Regions from separate parts of the Agrobacterium sp. 10T429 genome, predicted to be linked through region 2. Evidence: predicted binding sites of a transcription regulator. Region 2 holds the regulator's gene; each other region holds the start of a gene.
What was found. Region 2 encodes PhoB, which activates phosphate uptake and scavenging genes when phosphate is short. Its sites were predicted from a motif close to TGTCATNNANCTGTCAT; they were not measured.
Positions count from the first base shown of each region.

Region 1: AC1DCP_RS05625 (ceramide glucosyltransferase) is a predicted target of PhoB. The motif match lies at 2,819-2,835, and genes of this name have one in related genera.
Region 3: AC1DCP_RS08445 (bifunctional 2',3'-cyclic-nucleotide 2'-phosphodiesterase/3'-nucleotidase) is a predicted target of PhoB. The motif match lies at 2,551-2,567, and genes of this name have one in related genera.

Region 1 is NZ_JBFTGV010000002.1:128,398-133,673, reverse strand. Features, by position in the region: gene AC1DCP_RS05650 (VOC family protein) at 1-294, opposite strand, end outside; gene AC1DCP_RS05645 (cold-shock protein) at 485-1,063, shown strand; gene AC1DCP_RS05640 (DUF192 domain-containing protein) at 1,063-1,548, shown strand; gene AC1DCP_RS05635 (BON domain-containing protein) at 1,608-1,856, opposite strand; gene AC1DCP_RS05630 (DUF982 domain-containing protein) at 2,068-2,337, shown strand; gene AC1DCP_RS05625 (ceramide glucosyltransferase) at 2,921-4,063, shown strand; gene AC1DCP_RS05620 (hypothetical protein) at 4,301-5,008, opposite strand; gene AC1DCP_RS05615 (hypothetical protein) at 5,034-5,276, opposite strand, start outside.
Region 2 is NZ_JBFTGV010000001.1:354,023-359,298, reverse strand. Features, by position in the region: gene argF (ornithine carbamoyltransferase) at 1-172, opposite strand, end outside; gene AC1DCP_RS01750 (aspartate aminotransferase family protein) at 228-1,430, opposite strand; gene AC1DCP_RS01745 (GcrA family cell cycle regulator) at 1,861-2,394, shown strand; gene phoB (phosphate regulon transcriptional regulator PhoB) at 2,694-3,377, opposite strand; gene phoU (phosphate signaling complex protein PhoU) at 3,409-4,134, opposite strand; gene pstB (phosphate ABC transporter ATP-binding protein PstB) at 4,233-5,048, opposite strand; gene pstA (phosphate ABC transporter permease PstA) at 5,063-5,276, opposite strand, start outside.
Region 3 is NZ_JBFTGV010000002.1:696,152-701,427, forward strand. Features, by position in the region: gene AC1DCP_RS08425 (dihydrofolate reductase family protein) at 1-428, opposite strand, end outside; gene AC1DCP_RS08430 (DUF4344 domain-containing metallopeptidase) at 483-1,367, opposite strand; gene AC1DCP_RS08435 (DUF1203 domain-containing protein) at 1,530-1,997, shown strand; gene AC1DCP_RS08440 (PilZ domain-containing protein) at 2,096-2,431, shown strand; gene AC1DCP_RS08445 (bifunctional 2',3'-cyclic-nucleotide 2'-phosphodiesterase/3'-nucleotidase) at 2,646-4,634, shown strand; gene AC1DCP_RS08450 (DUF2087 domain-containing protein) at 4,680-5,231, opposite strand.

The sequences.
Region 1 (5,276 bases), on a different contig from region 2:
ATTTTGCTGAAGGTGTGCACAGAAGTCATAAATATTGTCGACCTCATAGGCCAGGTGCCCGAAATTGCGGCCGCCGGTGTAATCTTCGGTGTCCCAATTGTAGGTGAGTTCAAGGGAAGGCGCCTTTTTTTCCCGCGCCGCAGAGACATCGTCGCGCGCTGCAAGAAAAACCAGAGTGAAACGGCCTTTTTCGTTTTCGATCCGGCGTATTTCCTCGAGACCCATCAGGTCGCAATAGAATTTCATTGATTCGCCAAGGTCTTTGACGCGAACCATCGTGTGCAGATACCGCATTTTCTTCCTCTCCAATACGCTTTTCCGGGCCATAAACGCATGATCGCAAGCCCCGGACAAGGGCGGCGACATAAAAGCAGCTACGCAAATCAAAAACTAGGGCTTGCGTGGAACCGTTACCAAGATGTTAATCTGGTACACAGGAATCAGTTGACCGGTGTGTGGCGCGTAATCGAGGGGTTGGCAGGATATGGCTGATAGGATGTCATCGAAAACGATAGTCGATGTCGAGGACCTTTCGGCCGATGCCGTGGACCTGACCGAAATCACCGGCGCGGTGAAATGGTTCGACGTTGCCAAGGGTTTCGGCTTTATCGTGCCTGACAACGGCATGCAGGACGTGCTGCTGCATGTCTCCTGCCTGCGCCGCGATGGGTATCAGACCATTCTCGAGGGTACACGCATCGTTGCCCTCATCCAGCGGCGTGACCGCGGCTTTCAGGCCTTCCGCATCCTGTCGATGGATCAGTCCACCGCCGTTCACCCGTCGCAGCTGCCGCCGGTGCGCACCCATGTGCAGGTTACGCCGTCAAGCGGGCTTGAGCGTGCAATCGTCAAGTGGTTCAACCGCACCAAGGGTTTCGGCTTCTTGACGCGCGGCGAAGGCACGGAAGATATTTTCGTGCATATGGAGACGCTGCGCCGTTTCGGCCTCACGGAACTGCGTCCGGGCCAGGTGGTGCTGGTGCGCTTTGGCGATGGCGACAAGGGTTTGATGGCGGCGGAAATCCACCCCGACAACCCGACCCCGATCGGGATGTCGCACTGATGGCCGCTGTGTTTCGCAACTTGATGAAGAGCGCCGTTCTGGCGCTTCTTTTTTTCACGCTCTCAAGCGCAGCACAGGCTCAACAGCAGCAGACGTTTCAATCCGAACCGCTGACGATAGAGACCGCCTCCGGAGAAACCCACGAATTTGTTGCGGAACTGGCGCTGGACAACGCCCAGCGCGAACAGGGCCTTATGTTTCGCAAGTCCATGCCGCTTGGAAGCGGTATGCTGTTCGATTTCGGCAAGGAGCGGGACGTGGCCATGTGGATGAGGAATACTCTCATTCCGCTCGACATGGTGTTTATCGCCCGGGACGGGCGCATAACCCATATCCACGAAAACGCCGTGCCACATTCAGAAGCGATCATCAGCTCCCGTGGGTCGGTCAAATTCGTGCTTGAACTGAATGGCGGCACTGCCAAACGCTACGGCATCAAACCGGGCGATGTGGTTCGCAGTGCACAAATCGGCAACCGGAAATGACATTGCCGCGTTACTGCGTCTGAAAAGGCCGAACGACGTTTCGCCCGGCCGGCAAGATCTCAGTAGACCGGCTCGATATGGCTCAAAATCCGGCAATTGGAAATAGATGCGGCAAGATTGATGGCAATGTCGATTGCCTCGACCGAATCCGCCGTCCCTTCGAGATAGATCACGTCATTTTCGACGGTTGCGGAAATCCGCGACTTCTCGAGACCGTTTTCGAAAGCCAATGCAGAGGTGATGGCCTCGCATACACCCGCCATGCGGTCTCCAAAGAAGCTTTCCTGAATGCCTGACAAATTGAACATGTGCGTTCTCCTTCTTGGCTATTACAACGCCCGAATCACGGTTTTGTTCATCTCCGGTTCATCAATTCGTTCATCTTCCATTCATCTTGGCAAATTGGAACCCCCTGCCCGATCACATTTTAGGTGATCGGGAACCATTTCGTGAGGTGAGCATTTCGCGCATGGGAGTGAAATCTGCCGTCAAGGCGCATGAAACAGGGAGGAGAATGACATGCTGATTAACAAAACGGAGCCGTGTCACCACGCCTCGTGGATGAAGCCGGTGGCTATCCACCTGCCGCTATCCGCAGCGGTGGAAATCTACAGCCCTCTGGTGGCGCTGGACATGCTGATGTACCGCTGGCCGGACGAACACGGACCGGAATATGAGGACGCGCGCAGGAACTGTCTCGATGCTATCGCCGGAAAATGCGACATCGAAAAAGCGCGGGAATCGTTTCTGGTCGCAAGCAGCCACGCGCATATTCTGAACATCCACTAGGTCGTCACGCGGAAGGCTTTGTGAATATTATAGACTAAATATCAGACACTTACGGTGATGACAATCGGATGAGCGGCAAGTCGATCTGCAGTCATCAACTCACCTCCAGAGGTCAAAACAACGGGCAATCCACCTGCGTGGATCGCCCGTTTGATTGAAGCCTGAGCTTCGTCCTATTCAAATGGCCGGGCGCACAGGGATCGGGAGGTTGCTGTGAGATACACCGTCTTAATTTTCCCCATGCACCGGCAGTCAATACTCGGATAGATTTCTGTCTTACAATCGGTGTTTCGACGTGACTATTCCTGATAGCGCGACACGCCCGCTTCGTCGTTATGGCATTCAACCAGGCAAACGACCGTCTCCCCTAGCGAAGAGGTAGTCTGCAAAAACCGTTCACGCTTTCTCGGTAACAAACGCGGCATCGACCCGTGCGCCAGGGGCGCATGAACGACCGAAGTCGGATCCTGCCTGCGGAACATGACATGTAACTGTCATGCAAACGTTATAATCCGCAATGACGAATTCCATGGAATCGGTTGGCGGGTAAACCGCTGAAAGCTTGGGAGTGGAACTGGCCAGCATGGAAACTGTTTTTGCCCTTTGCGCAATTCTGCTCCTCGCCTTCAATCTTCTCGGCGTCGTTCTGGCAGGCTGGCGGCTGAAAAGATGCGATACGGACAACGCACTTGTCCGGCAGAAACCGCCGGTATCACTGGTGGTGCCGCTGCGCGGCATCGAAACTTTCACACCGCTGACGCTGTCGCGCGCCTTCCAGCTCAACTGGCCGGACTATGAGCTTCTGTTCTGCGTCGCCGACGAGTTCGATCCCGTGATCGAGGAAGTGCGCAAGGCAAGCGCGGCCTTCCCCGCAGTTTCAGCGCAATTGCTCATCGGCGATGATCGCATCAGCGCCAATCCCAAACTGAACAATTGCGTCAAGGGCTGGCGTGCTGCTCGGCACGAATGGGTCATTCTGGCCGATTCCAATGTTTTGATGCCGCAATCCTATATCGAAACCATGATGTCGGCCTGGCGGCCGGATAGCGGACTGGTCTGCTCGCCACCGCTCGGCTCCCGGCCGGATGGCTTCTGGGCGCATGTGGAATGCGCCTTCCTCAACGGCTCGCAAGGCCGCTGGCAATATGCGGCGGAAGCCATCGGCATGGGCTTCGCGCAGGGCAAATCGATGTTGTGGAACAAGCCGTTCCTGGAAGAGCGCGGCGGCATCCGCGCGCTCGCCGCCGAAATCGCCGAAGATGCCGCTTCCACGAAGCTGGTCAGAAATGCCGGTCGCAAGGTACACCTGGTGTCGGCCCCGTTCGAGCAGCCGCTCGGACAGCGCCATGCCGGTGAGATATGGTCGCGGCAGACCCGCTGGGCGCGGCTGCGGCGCGTCACCTTCCCGCAATATTTCGCCCCGGAAATCCTCACCGGCGCGCTTCCCCCGCTCCTCTTCGCACTCGCTGCCGCCGCTGCCGCCGATGTGAACCTTGCCGTCACCGCGATTGCCGTACTCGCCATCATGTATGGCCCGGAACTGGCGCTCGCAGCTCTCAACCGGTGGCCGGTATCACTCTATACCCTTCCGGCAATGGTCGCGCGGGATGTCATCATGCCATTCGTCTGGGTACGCAGCTGGATCGGCAGCGCGGTTGCATGGCGCGGCAATGTCATGACGATCGGCACGGCCGAAAGCACATTGGCCGGACCTTCAGCGGACTGAACGGAAGCTATTATTTGAAAGGGTTACACCGACAAGCGAATGTTTCGCTTTAAATGGTCGGAGTGGAGAGATTCGAAATCGACTATGTCGTTGAATTTCAACACTTATTTCCAGCACTTTGTAGGCTTGTAATGCACTCTTGTTTGTAACGAACAGGCTTCGATCATCCGCTATTTGTTTTGGTTGAGCAACATAAATTTTCAGTTTTATATTTAGACGATAAACCGGAGGAGACACCTAAGAGGTCGTGAACATTGCTATAACCAGAGCGATCAATTTCTGGATCGCCATCTTAGCTGTTTCGTCTGCAACTTTTTTTCCTAGCCAATTCAGCGAAGGAAGAAGGACGCGTAGAACTAGTCCGCCGTCCGCCTGATCCGCTTTAATAAGCGCTCGGCCTGCCTCAAGTTCAGCCAATCGTTGACTTGCTTCAGGTCCGTTAAATTCGATCAGCGCGTTGTTTCCGCGCAAGTCTTTGATGGTTATGGCCATTTGCTCATCAAGCTCACGGAAAGCAATGGAAAGCGGATCGAGTTTTATGATATTGTGAGACTGAACAGGTCCACTCGTTATTCCTACAAGTGCGTTGCCATCCTCGCTAGACAGCGCTTGGCCATTCTCATCTACGGTGCTGAAAATTCCTCGTTCTGCCTGTATCAATTCATGAAGATGAGTCCCTTGAGCCAGCGCAATTTCTTCAGCTCGCTCGATACCCTTCCCGGTTAAAGAATATGATCCTTCACCGCTCAATAGCCTCATCCCCTTCAGCAGACCATCAGCGGCGAGAATTTCAACAGCTTCATATATCCAGCTTCCCGGGTGGCTTGCCCTAACTAAAGCGGCTGCCTCCGCCGGATCCTTGTTGACGCTAGTATCCGCCCCAACTGACACGGCAAAGTTTAGCAGAACAAGTTCTTTGAACTCACGAAAACTGATGCTGATCATGCCTAGAATGCCTTTAATTTGAAGCTTAAAATGTAGATTCCGGGAGACAGGTTATCGAACCGAAGCCAGTCTTCTCGTTATATGTTCCCAAGGCTTCAGCGACAGCCTTCAGTTCCACTTTCTGGCTGTCGCACCCACGTTTTGAAAGTCCTCGCGCTGCTTCTTTCTCGTCACTTCCAATTGCGTGAATCAGCCGGTAGGTCTCAGTTGATACCCCGGAACCTTGAGTGGACGACGCATCACTCGGACGCGAGTTTGGCGGCGTCAT
Region 2 (5,276 bases):
GGGTGCGTGTGGACGGTTTTTCGAAAATCATTGCCAGCATCTTGCCGGCAAGCGGCTTTTCCGCCGTGCCGGTTTTGGTGGCAATCTTGCGCGTGCGCGCATCATCAAGAATTGTCCGCAGATCCTCCGACCCGACGGCCGAGAGGTCCAGAAAATGTTTTGGTGAACCCATTCTAATCTGTCCCATGCTTGCGAGCCCCCTGAAGAGAGGCCCGCTCTTGATTTTTTCAGGCGCTTTTTGCCTGTTTCGCAACCGTCAGGGAAGCGGCAGCCGCGTCGATACGTGCAAGACCCTCACGGGCCTCTTCCGCCGTGGTGACGAGCGGCGGCAGAAGACGGATGACATTGTCGCCCGCAGGCACGCCAAGCAGATGCTCTGCGCGCATGGCCTGCAGCAATTCGCCCGAAGGAATCTTCGCCTTGATGCCCAGAAGCAGGCCTTCGCCGCGAATTTCGTCGATCACGTCAGGATAACGGTCCTTGAGCGAGGCCAGACCCTGCCGGAAGACCAGCGCGACGTCACGGACCTTCTCGAGAAAACCTTCGGAGAGAACGACGTCAAGCACGGCATTGCCGACTGCCATGGCCAGCGGGTTGCCGCCATAGGTGGTGCCATGTACGCCCGCCGTCATGCCGGAAGCGGCATCTGCCGTGGCAAGGCATGCGCCGAGCGGGAAACCGCCACCGATACCCTTGGCGACCGCCATGATATCGGGCGCAACACCGGTATGTTCATAAGCAAACAGCTTGCCTGTGCGGCCGACACCCGTCTGGACCTCATCGAAAATCAGCAGCAGGCCGTGCTCGTCGCACAATCCGCGCAGAATTTGCAGGAATTCCTTGCTGGGCGAGCGAATGCCGCCCTCGCCCTGGATGGGCTCGATCAGAAGTGCTGCAGTCTCAGCCGTGATGACGGCCTTGAGGGCATCGACATCACCGAACGGAACCTGATCGAAACCTTCGACCTTGGGACCGAAACCTTCGAGGTATTTCTGCTGGCCACCCGCGGCGATCGTCGCCAGTGTACGGCCATGGAAAGCGCCTTCGAAGGACACGATGCGGAACTTCTCCGGATGGCCCTTGGTATAGTGATAACGGCGGGCGGTCTTGATGGCGCATTCCAGGGCTTCCGCGCCTGAATTTGTGAAGAATACCTTGTCCGCGAAAGTCGCTTCCGTCAGGCGCCTGGCGAGTTTTTCCTGTCCCGGTACTTCATAAAGGTTCGAGACGTGCCAGACCTTCTCGGCCTGCGTCTTGATCGCATCAACGAGGTGAGGATGGGCGTGGCCCAGCGAGTTGACAGCAACACCGGCCGCAAAATCCAGATATCGCTCGCCGCTTTCCGTGAACAGCCATACACCCTCACCGCGCTCGAAGCGCAAGGGGGCTCTTGAAAACGTATCAAACAATGGCGCGCCGGCTTCGGCCATGGCTGTATCACTCCTTGCGCAGATGCGCTGTCAAACTGTTGTCAATAGGCTTGCGGGGTTATCCCTCGCCTGAAAATCAAAATGCCGCCTTGCGGCGGCAGGGGCACTATTGTCACTTCGTTTGCCGATGTCAACAAAAGTCAGCGTTTCCCGGGCTTCTCAAGCACTAGTATGCGGCGGCGGGCCAGCCCCAAGGTGTTGCCTTTCAGACTCAATACGCCAGCAAGTTGGGGAAAACCGGAAAATCGATTCCAGATGATTCCCGCGACTCTTGCCACGGAGTCGGGCTGGCACTAGGTTAATCGCTAATTACTAGACTGCATTGCGGCGGAACTAGTCACCGAAAATCAGGCGGAAACCACGCTTGCGGCATGCGCGCGAGACGGAGAGGGATTCTGCCGAAAATACACGCGACAAGCGGAGAAGCGGCATGAACTGGACAGACGAACGAGTCGAAAAGCTCAAGAAATTGTGGTCCGAGGGCCTTAGCGCCAGCCAGATTGCAGCGCAGCTGGGCGGCGTCAGCCGTAATGCCGTGATCGGCAAGGTCCATCGTCTCAATCTGCCGGGACGCGTCAAGGCTGGCGGTCCAGTGACTTCGGCACGCTCCGCGCCGAAGCGCACCGCTGCCCCTGCCCCGCGTGCGACGACTTTCGCAGGTCGCGTCAACGCGGCACCGGCACGCATCCTCACCCGTTCGAACGCGGCAACGGCGCTGCACGAGGAGATCGATATCGAGACCGCGCAGGTTCTCGATTACGTTCCTTCCAAGAACGTTGTCACGCCGATTTCCCGTCGCCTGACGCTGACGGAACTGACCGAGCGCACCTGCAAATGGCCGGTTGGCGATCCGCTGAAGGACGACTTCCATTTCTGCGGTTGTGAAGCGCTGGAATCTTCGCCCTATTGCAAGTTCCATGCGAAACTCGCCTACCAGCCGGTGAGCGAGCGCCGCAAGGCTTGAGTGTTGCGGCACGCATTCAGCACTCAAAAATTACGGGCCTTCGGGCCCGTTTTTTTATGACAAAAATAAAGCCGCTTTCTGGGCGGCTTGATGGCAGGCCTCACCCTTTCCCCTTACCATCGGGCGTGACCCTTCAATCCGGATTTCAACGCGCCGCCGATCTCCTCCGGTCAAAACGGACAATGGCATCGAGTTTGGCGGATATTCATATTGAAAAAGCCCGAAATCGTTTCAGATTTCGGGCTTCCTGATTTTTTGGTGCACTACTTCGCCAGCGAAACTATCTGGTTCCGCATCGCTCAGGCTTCCATCGAATATCCCGCACCACGCACCGTGCGGATGACATCCTGCATGTGCGAGAAATTCAGGGCCTTGCGCAGACGTCCGACATGCACATCGACAGTACGCTCGTCGACATAGATATCATGACCCCAGACGCCATCCAGCAATTGCGAGCGGGAAAACACCCGACCCGGCGACGTCATCAGGAATTCCAGCAAGCGGAATTCCGTCGGGCCGAGGCGCACTTCGCGGCTTTTGCGGTGAACGCGATGGGTCTCGCGGTCCAGTTCGATATCGCCGCATTTGAGCACCGACGACAGAACCTCCGGACGGGCCCGGCGCAACATGGCCTTGACCCGGGCCATGAGTTCCGGCGTCGAGAACGGCTTGACGACATAATCGTCAGCGCCGGTAGCGAGACCGCGAACCCGTTCGCTCTCTTCGCCACGCGCCGTCAGCATGATGATGGGCAGGCGTTCTGTTTCCGGCCGCATTCTCAAGCGCCGGCACAGTTCGATACCGGAGACACCGGGCAACATCCAGTCCAGGATGAGAAGATCCGGAATGCGCTCCTGCAGCCTGATTTCCGCCTCATCGCCACGGGGTATCGTGTCGACGTCGTATCCCTCAGCCTCGAGATTGTAACGAAGCAGGACGCTCAGCGCTTCCTCGTCTTCCACAACTGCAATCTTGGGCACCATATGCTGAACTCCGCAAGCTTCTGCTTGTCTGTTACTCGGTCACCGAACCAAGCGTGTTGGAACTGTCGTCCTTCGGACGCTCGCCCTCCGGCTGGCTGCCAGTGGTCATGTAATAGATCGTCTCTGCGATATTCGTCGCATGATCGCCGATACGCTCGATGTTCTTGGCGCAGAACAGAAGATGCGTGCAGGTGGTGATGTTGCGCGGGTCTTCCATCATGTAGGTCAGAAGCTCCCGGAAGAGCGACGTGTACATGGCATCGATTTCCTCGTCGCGTTCACGGATCGCATTGGCCTTTTCGGCGGAACGCGTGGAATAGACGTCGAGGACTTCCTTGAGCTGCACCAGCGCCAGGTCGGACAGATGCTCGATGCCGCGGGCGAGCTTGCGCGGAACGCCGGTGCCGGCGACAGCGATAACGCGCTTGGCCGTGTTCTTGCCAAGATCGCCGACGCGTTCGAGATCGGCGGCGATACGCAGGGTGCCGATGATCTCGCGAAGGTCTGCCGCCATCGGCTGACGCTTGGCGATGGTTACGATCGCCTTGTCGCCAATTTCGCGCTCAGCATGGTCGAGAATGGTATCGTCCGAAATGACCTTCTGCGCGAGCGCAGCATCGGAATTGACGAGTGCGCGCACGGCGTCACCGCACATCTGCTCGGCAAGACCGCCCATTTCGGCGATGCGGCGCGTCAGAAACTTCAGTTCGTCGTCATAGGCAGACAGGATATGCGAATGGGTCGTTGTCTGTGTCATGGTCTATTCCTCCGGCTTGGCCTGCATGCGCGTGCCCAACAGCGGGGCACGGCAGAGGCACCAGTCTTGTACGGTTACGATAAAGCACCGGCCGGGGATCAGCCGAAGCGGCCCATGATGTAGTCCTGCGTGCGCTGGTCGTCCGGATTGGTGAACATCTTGTCGGTTTCGTTTTCTTCGACAAGGTGACCAAGATGGAACATGGCCGTACGCTGGGAAACGCGCGCCGCCTGCTGCATGGAGTGCGTGACGATGACGATGGTGTAGTTGGTGCGCAGTTCGTGGATGAGTTCCTCGACCTTCGCAGTCGCGATCGGATCCAACGCCGAGCACGGCTCGTCCATCAGGATCACTTCCGGGCTGACGGCAACCGCGCGTGCGATGCACAGACGCTGCTGCTGGCCACCGGAGAGGCCCGTGCCGGATTCCAGCAAACGATCCTTCACCTCGTTCCAGAGACCCGCTTTCTGCAGGCTATGCTCGACGATCTGGTCCATATCCGCCTTGTTGCGGGCGAGACCGTGGATACGCGGGCCGTAGGCGATGTTCTCATAAATCGTCTTCGGAAACGGGTTCGGCTTCTGGAACACCATGCCGACGCGGGCACGCAGTTCCACGACGTCGATCTGCTGATCGTAGATATCGTCGGTATCGAGCGTGATCTTGCCGGTGACCCGGCAACCGTCGATCGTGTCGTTCATGCGGTTCAAGGTGCGCAGGAAAGTGGATTTACCGCAACCGGACGGGCCGATAAGTGCAGTCACCGTGTTTTCGCGGACATTGAGGTTCACGTCGTAAAGCGCGCGCTTTTCGCCGTAATAAACCGAAACATCCTTGCCGATCATCTTGTATGAGACTTCATTCATTTTCTTGTCCAGCGCCTTTTCAACTGCTGCTTCCGACAACATGTTCATTGCTCTAGCTCCCTCTACCAGCGCCGCTCAAAGCGGCGACGCAACAGGATTGCGCCAACATTCATGAGAATGAGGAACAGAAGCAGGATGATGATAGCGCCAGATGTCCGTTCGACAAAGGCACGCTCAGCTTCGTTCGCCCACATGTAAATCTGCACCGGCAGGGCCGTGGACGGATCCATAGGCGTTGTCGGATAGTTCGCGACGAATGCCACCATGCCGATCAGA
Region 3 (5,276 bases), on a different contig from region 2:
GCCGCCTCCAACGCCATGTCGAGGGCGGCCTTGATGCCCGTGTTGACGAAATGGAACACGGTGCCGCCCTTCATCGCAAAGGAGGCGCGCGCATGGTGCGTCAGCACGAAAACCGGCACGTGATAAGGCGGCTCTTCCCCCCACCAGCCCTTCCAGTGTTCATCCCGCCAAGCACCGCGGATAGGGCCGAACATGTTGCGGCCCAAGATCCAGGCGCCGATATTTTCGAAACTCTTCTCGGAAAACTGCTCGTCCGTGCCGGTCGAGCCGCCTTGCTTGCCGAACATGCGGTGAAAGGTGCGGGTCTTGAACGCCCATTGATGCAGGGTTTCGCCATTCACACCCAGCGGGTTCTGAAGACTTTGATCCGGCCCGGCACCGTATCCGTCAATCGAAATGGCGAAATTTCGAACGACAACCTTCGGCATGGCAATATCCTCCCGTTTCAAGAGGACAGGTTGCCGTGCATCCGGTAACTGGCCTCAGATTTCTCTTTCCAGAGTGACGGCCGTCGGGGTATGCCCGCCGGCGGAACCTTTGTCTTCGGTAACGCTGTTGAGGAGATGATCGGCAATCAGCTCCGCCTGGAATTTACCCAGCTCGTAGCAATAGGTGATCTCACGTTTTTCGGCCGACCAGTAGACATCGGGACGCCCGCAGGACTTCGCCGTCAACTTGACCTCACCTTTCAAGCCGTAAACGCCGAAACTGCGGCTGATAAGATCGAGAACCTTCGATTCCTTGACCATGATGGCGTAAGGTTCCAGCTCAGGATCGCGCGGCGGCACGTAGCTCACGGTAAATCTGGATGGTGTCTGCGCGCGGTGGGGCGTCAGAAAATCTTCCCACGCCGATGCGATACGCGGATAGGCGGCGCCACATTTGGCAAATTCGTCATTGGCGAGCCCCATCATGGTGGCAAGATCACCATAGCCGTCCTTGTCGCGGCCGACCATCAGGCAGGCCATGTTGCGATCGCGGCTCCTGTCGGGAACAAGCGCCGAAAACACCGGTGCTTCGTGCTGGGGCAAAGCCTCCGTCTCGCGCGCCAGATACCAGCTGTCGGTAGCGTTGACGAGTGCGGTATCAAGCCATTCCTCGTTGGCCTGAAGGATGAGCGTGCCCGCCAGCTGATCGGCAGCTGCTTGCGCGCTGCCGGTCTCCGGCGCGCCGAAATCCGAGATCAGCATGCGTGCACCCTCGTGATAAAGCGAGAAGATCGCATTGCCGATGACGAAATTGACCGCCTGCTGGAGCTGATCGTCGGACAGGCCATCGAGACCGGAGGCGACCTGCGCCTGCGTGTCGATCGGAACCGTCAAAGAAACGAAAGCCAGCGGAACGGCGGCCAGAAAACGACGGAACATAAAATCAGACCTTCCGGGATCGAGGAGCGCCACTGATTCCCGATGCTAACGAGTCACGCAATGGGCTGGTTGCATCACCCGTCAAGAATCGGGTGGATAGAGGTCTGTTTCGGGATCATAGCTGCAAAGAAGCAACGCCGATCCCAACAGAAGGACCTCGCCATGACCGATCTCGTCTTTACAGCAATGCCGGCTAAGGAAGCTGAAGCTTTCCGGGCGGGAGCCGCCGACGCCTATGGCAACCCGCCGGAAAAGGCCATTTCTCCAGGCGGCATGCCGTGCCGCCATTGCCTTTCCCAGATTAATGAAGGCGAAGGAATGCTGATCCTCGCCTACCGGCCCTTCCCTTCGCTCCAGCCCTATGCGGAAACGGGGCCAGTCTTTCTTCACGCTGAGGCCTGTGAGCACTATCCGCAGACGGATGCCCTTCCCCCGATGCTTAACAGCCCCGATTATATCGTTCGCGGTTATGGCACTGACGACCGCATCGTCTACGGCACCGGAGCGGTGACGGCGACGGACGAAATCCTTTCACGCGCAGCGCATCTTCTGGAGCGGGCAGACGTCGCTTATGTGCATGTGCGCTCCGCCCGCAACAATTGCTACCAGTGCCGTATCGACACAGCATAATCGCGCGATTACTTGCAATTTTAAGCAAACGGCTAAACGGCTCTCAAACTTTCTACGTCATGATGCAAGCATCGGAAACAATTGATTTGAGTAGCGAAATGACAAACAACCTCAATATGGCGACCCGCACTGCGACCCGTAGCAAGACCCGGATCTACGCGACCGTGCACTATTTCAGCCAGTCGACCCGAGGCCGCGTGGTGGACCTGTCCGCCACCGGCATGGCGCTCGAACTGGACGGACCTTTCGCTGCCGCCAAGGGAAGCCGGGTGAAGGTGCAGAGTGAAGATCTGGGTTTCATCGAGGGTGTCGTGCAATGGCAGCACATGAACCGGCTCGGCCTGCAACTCAAACTTTCCACCAACACGCTGGCACAGCTGTCGTCTTATTTCCGCTTCTTCCACGAAGAAGTAAAACCGACTCTCGCCCGCTAAGCAGACGTTTCCGACAAGGGGAATGCGCAGACCGGACATAGCGCATTCCCGAAGCGCACCATGCGCGCGCGGCCACCTTGTGACAAAAAATTTATCAAACGGTTGAAAACTGGCCCGTCCGTCACGGGCTTGTCATTTTGATGATGGACTCCTCGGGGATTGCTTCTACCTTGTCGTTTTCCTGACAGAGCAAGCTTCATACGAAGGAGTTCCCATGTCGTCGCTTCTCGCTCTCCACCCCATCACTCGCCGTTCGCTTCTGGGTGGCATCGCCGCCTCTTCGGCTCTGGTGCTGTTGCATCCCTTCGCCGCGCGCGCCGCAGCCAACCAGGCGCATCTGCGCATCATGGAAACGACTGACATCCACGTTCACGTCTTTCCCTATGATTATTACGCCGACAAACCGAACGACACGATGGGTCTGGCGCGCACCGCTTCGATCATCGGCGCCATCCGTGCCGAGGCCGGAAACTCGATGCTGGTGGACAATGGCGACTTCCTGCAGGGCAATCCGCTCGGCGATTACATCGCCTATGAGCGCGGCATGAAGGCCGGCGACAAGCATCCCGTCATCAACGCCATGAATGTCCTTGGCTATGATTGCGGCACGCTTGGCAACCACGAATTCAATTACGGCCTCGACTATATGTCCAATACGCTGGCGGGCGCCGGTTTCCCTTATGTCTGCGCCAACCTCACCAAGGGTCAGCTGGCTTCCGATCCCAAGCAGGATGAGCTGTTCTTCAAGCCTTACGTCATCCTCGAGAAACAGATCCGCGATGGTGCAGGCGTAACCAGCCCGGTCAAGGTCGGTATCATCGGTTTCGTGCCGCCGCAGATCATGATGTGGGATTCCAAGAATCTGGAGGGCAAGGCCCAGACGCGCGATATCGTCGAGGCGGCTAAAGCCTGGGTTCCGGTCATGAAGGAAGAAGGTGCCGATATCGTCATCGCGCTTTCCCATTCCGGCATCGATGGCAAGGGCCAGACCGATCGCATGGAAAACGCCTCGCTTTATCTGGCGGGCGTGGAAGGTATTGACGCCATCTTCACTGGTCACCAGCATCTGGTCTTCCCCGGTCCAAAGACATGGGACGGCATCGAGGGTGCGGATGCGGTCAAGGGTACCCTGATGGGCAAGCCGGCCGTGATGGCCGGTTTCTGGGGCTCGCATATGGGCCTCATTGACCTTCTGCTCGAAAAGGACGGCAAAAGCTGGAAGATCGTCGATTTCACCTCCGAGGCCCGGCCGATCTACCACCGCGACGACAATCGCAAGGTCGTTGCAGATGTCACGGACAAACCGGAGGTCATAGCCGCCGCCAAGGCAGATCACGAAGCGGCGCTCGCCTATGTGCGTCGCCCGGTCGGCAAGACATCGGCGCCACTCTATTCCTACTTTGCGCTGGTGGCCGACGACCCGTCCGTGCAGATCGTCTCCAATGCCCAGACGTGGTACATCAAGGACATGCTGAAGGAAGGGCAATATAAGGATCTGCCCGTGCTTTCGGCAGCAGCGCCCTTCAAGTCTGGCGGTCGCGGTGGTGCGGATTATTACACCGATGTCCCTGCCGGTGACATCGCCATCAAGAACGTCGCCGATCTCTACCTCTACCCCAACACGGTGCAGGCGGTGCTGATCAACGGTGCGCAGGTGAAGAACTGGCTGGAAATGTCCGCCGGCATGTTCAACACGGTCGAGGCCGGCGCAAAGGATGCGCCGCTCCTAAACGCGGATTTTCCGTCCTATAATTTCGACGTCATCGACGGTGTCACCTACCAGATCGACATTTCCAAACCGGCAAAGTTCGACAAGGACGGCAAGGCCGTCAATCCCGACAGCAACCGCATCGTCAATCTGCAATTCGATGGCAAGCCGATCGACCCCGAGCAGAAATTCGTGGTGGCGACCAACAATTACCGTGCAAGCGGCGGCGGAAAATTCCCCGATATCGCCGCCGACAAGGTGATCTTCGTGGCGCCCGACACCAACCGCGACGTGATCGTGCGCTATATCATCGATCAGGGCACCATTAACCCGTCGGCGGATGCCAACTGGTCCTTCGCCCCAGTTGCCAATACGACCGCCATCTTCGAGACTGGTCCGAAGGGTCGCAATTACGCGGCTGACATCAAGGGCGCAAAAATCGAGGATGCCGGCGACGGCGCCGAAGGTTTCGCAAAGTTCCGCCTCGTTCTCTAGAGCTTGCAGCCCTCCCGGCGTTTCATCGGCCGGGAGGGCATTTACTCAATTGCGGTCACTCACGATACGCAACAGCAGTGGCAGTTCCGGCGGTGGCTTCTGCTCGATGCGTTGATAGTCGCTGCCATCGCGATTACGGCGGATGAGCCGGAGACCCGCCATGTCACGCCGCAGCATCGCGGCATCTCCAAACAGGTGCAGACCATCGAGAAAGCTGCTGAATTCGCGCTCTGAGAAACTGCGACCGGCTGGGATTCTTGCCCACAGATACCAGAGGCACAGTTCCTGCTGGGAGCGGCGGGCCGGCCATTGCACCAATCTACCGGCAGCATCGACAGTCCGCGCGGTCTTCAGCACCCTGCCCTCATTGGCAGGCATTGTCTCCGGTCGTGTCTGCGATGGCGGCAAGCCACTTGCTACGGGTGGCGTGCGCGCGGCGCGCAGATGCTGAAAGTTGCGAAACCCGGCAGCCCGGCTCAGGAGATTGAGCATCTCCACATGGCTTGGCTGGCGGTCCAGCCTGCCGATTTGTTCGCTTAGCGATTTGGCAAAGGTGGAGAGGTCGGCGATATCAATGGAAAAGATCGAACGTGGCATGACTTACCCTCGAGTGCCATTCCGAAGAGGTGTCGCTGATCGCCG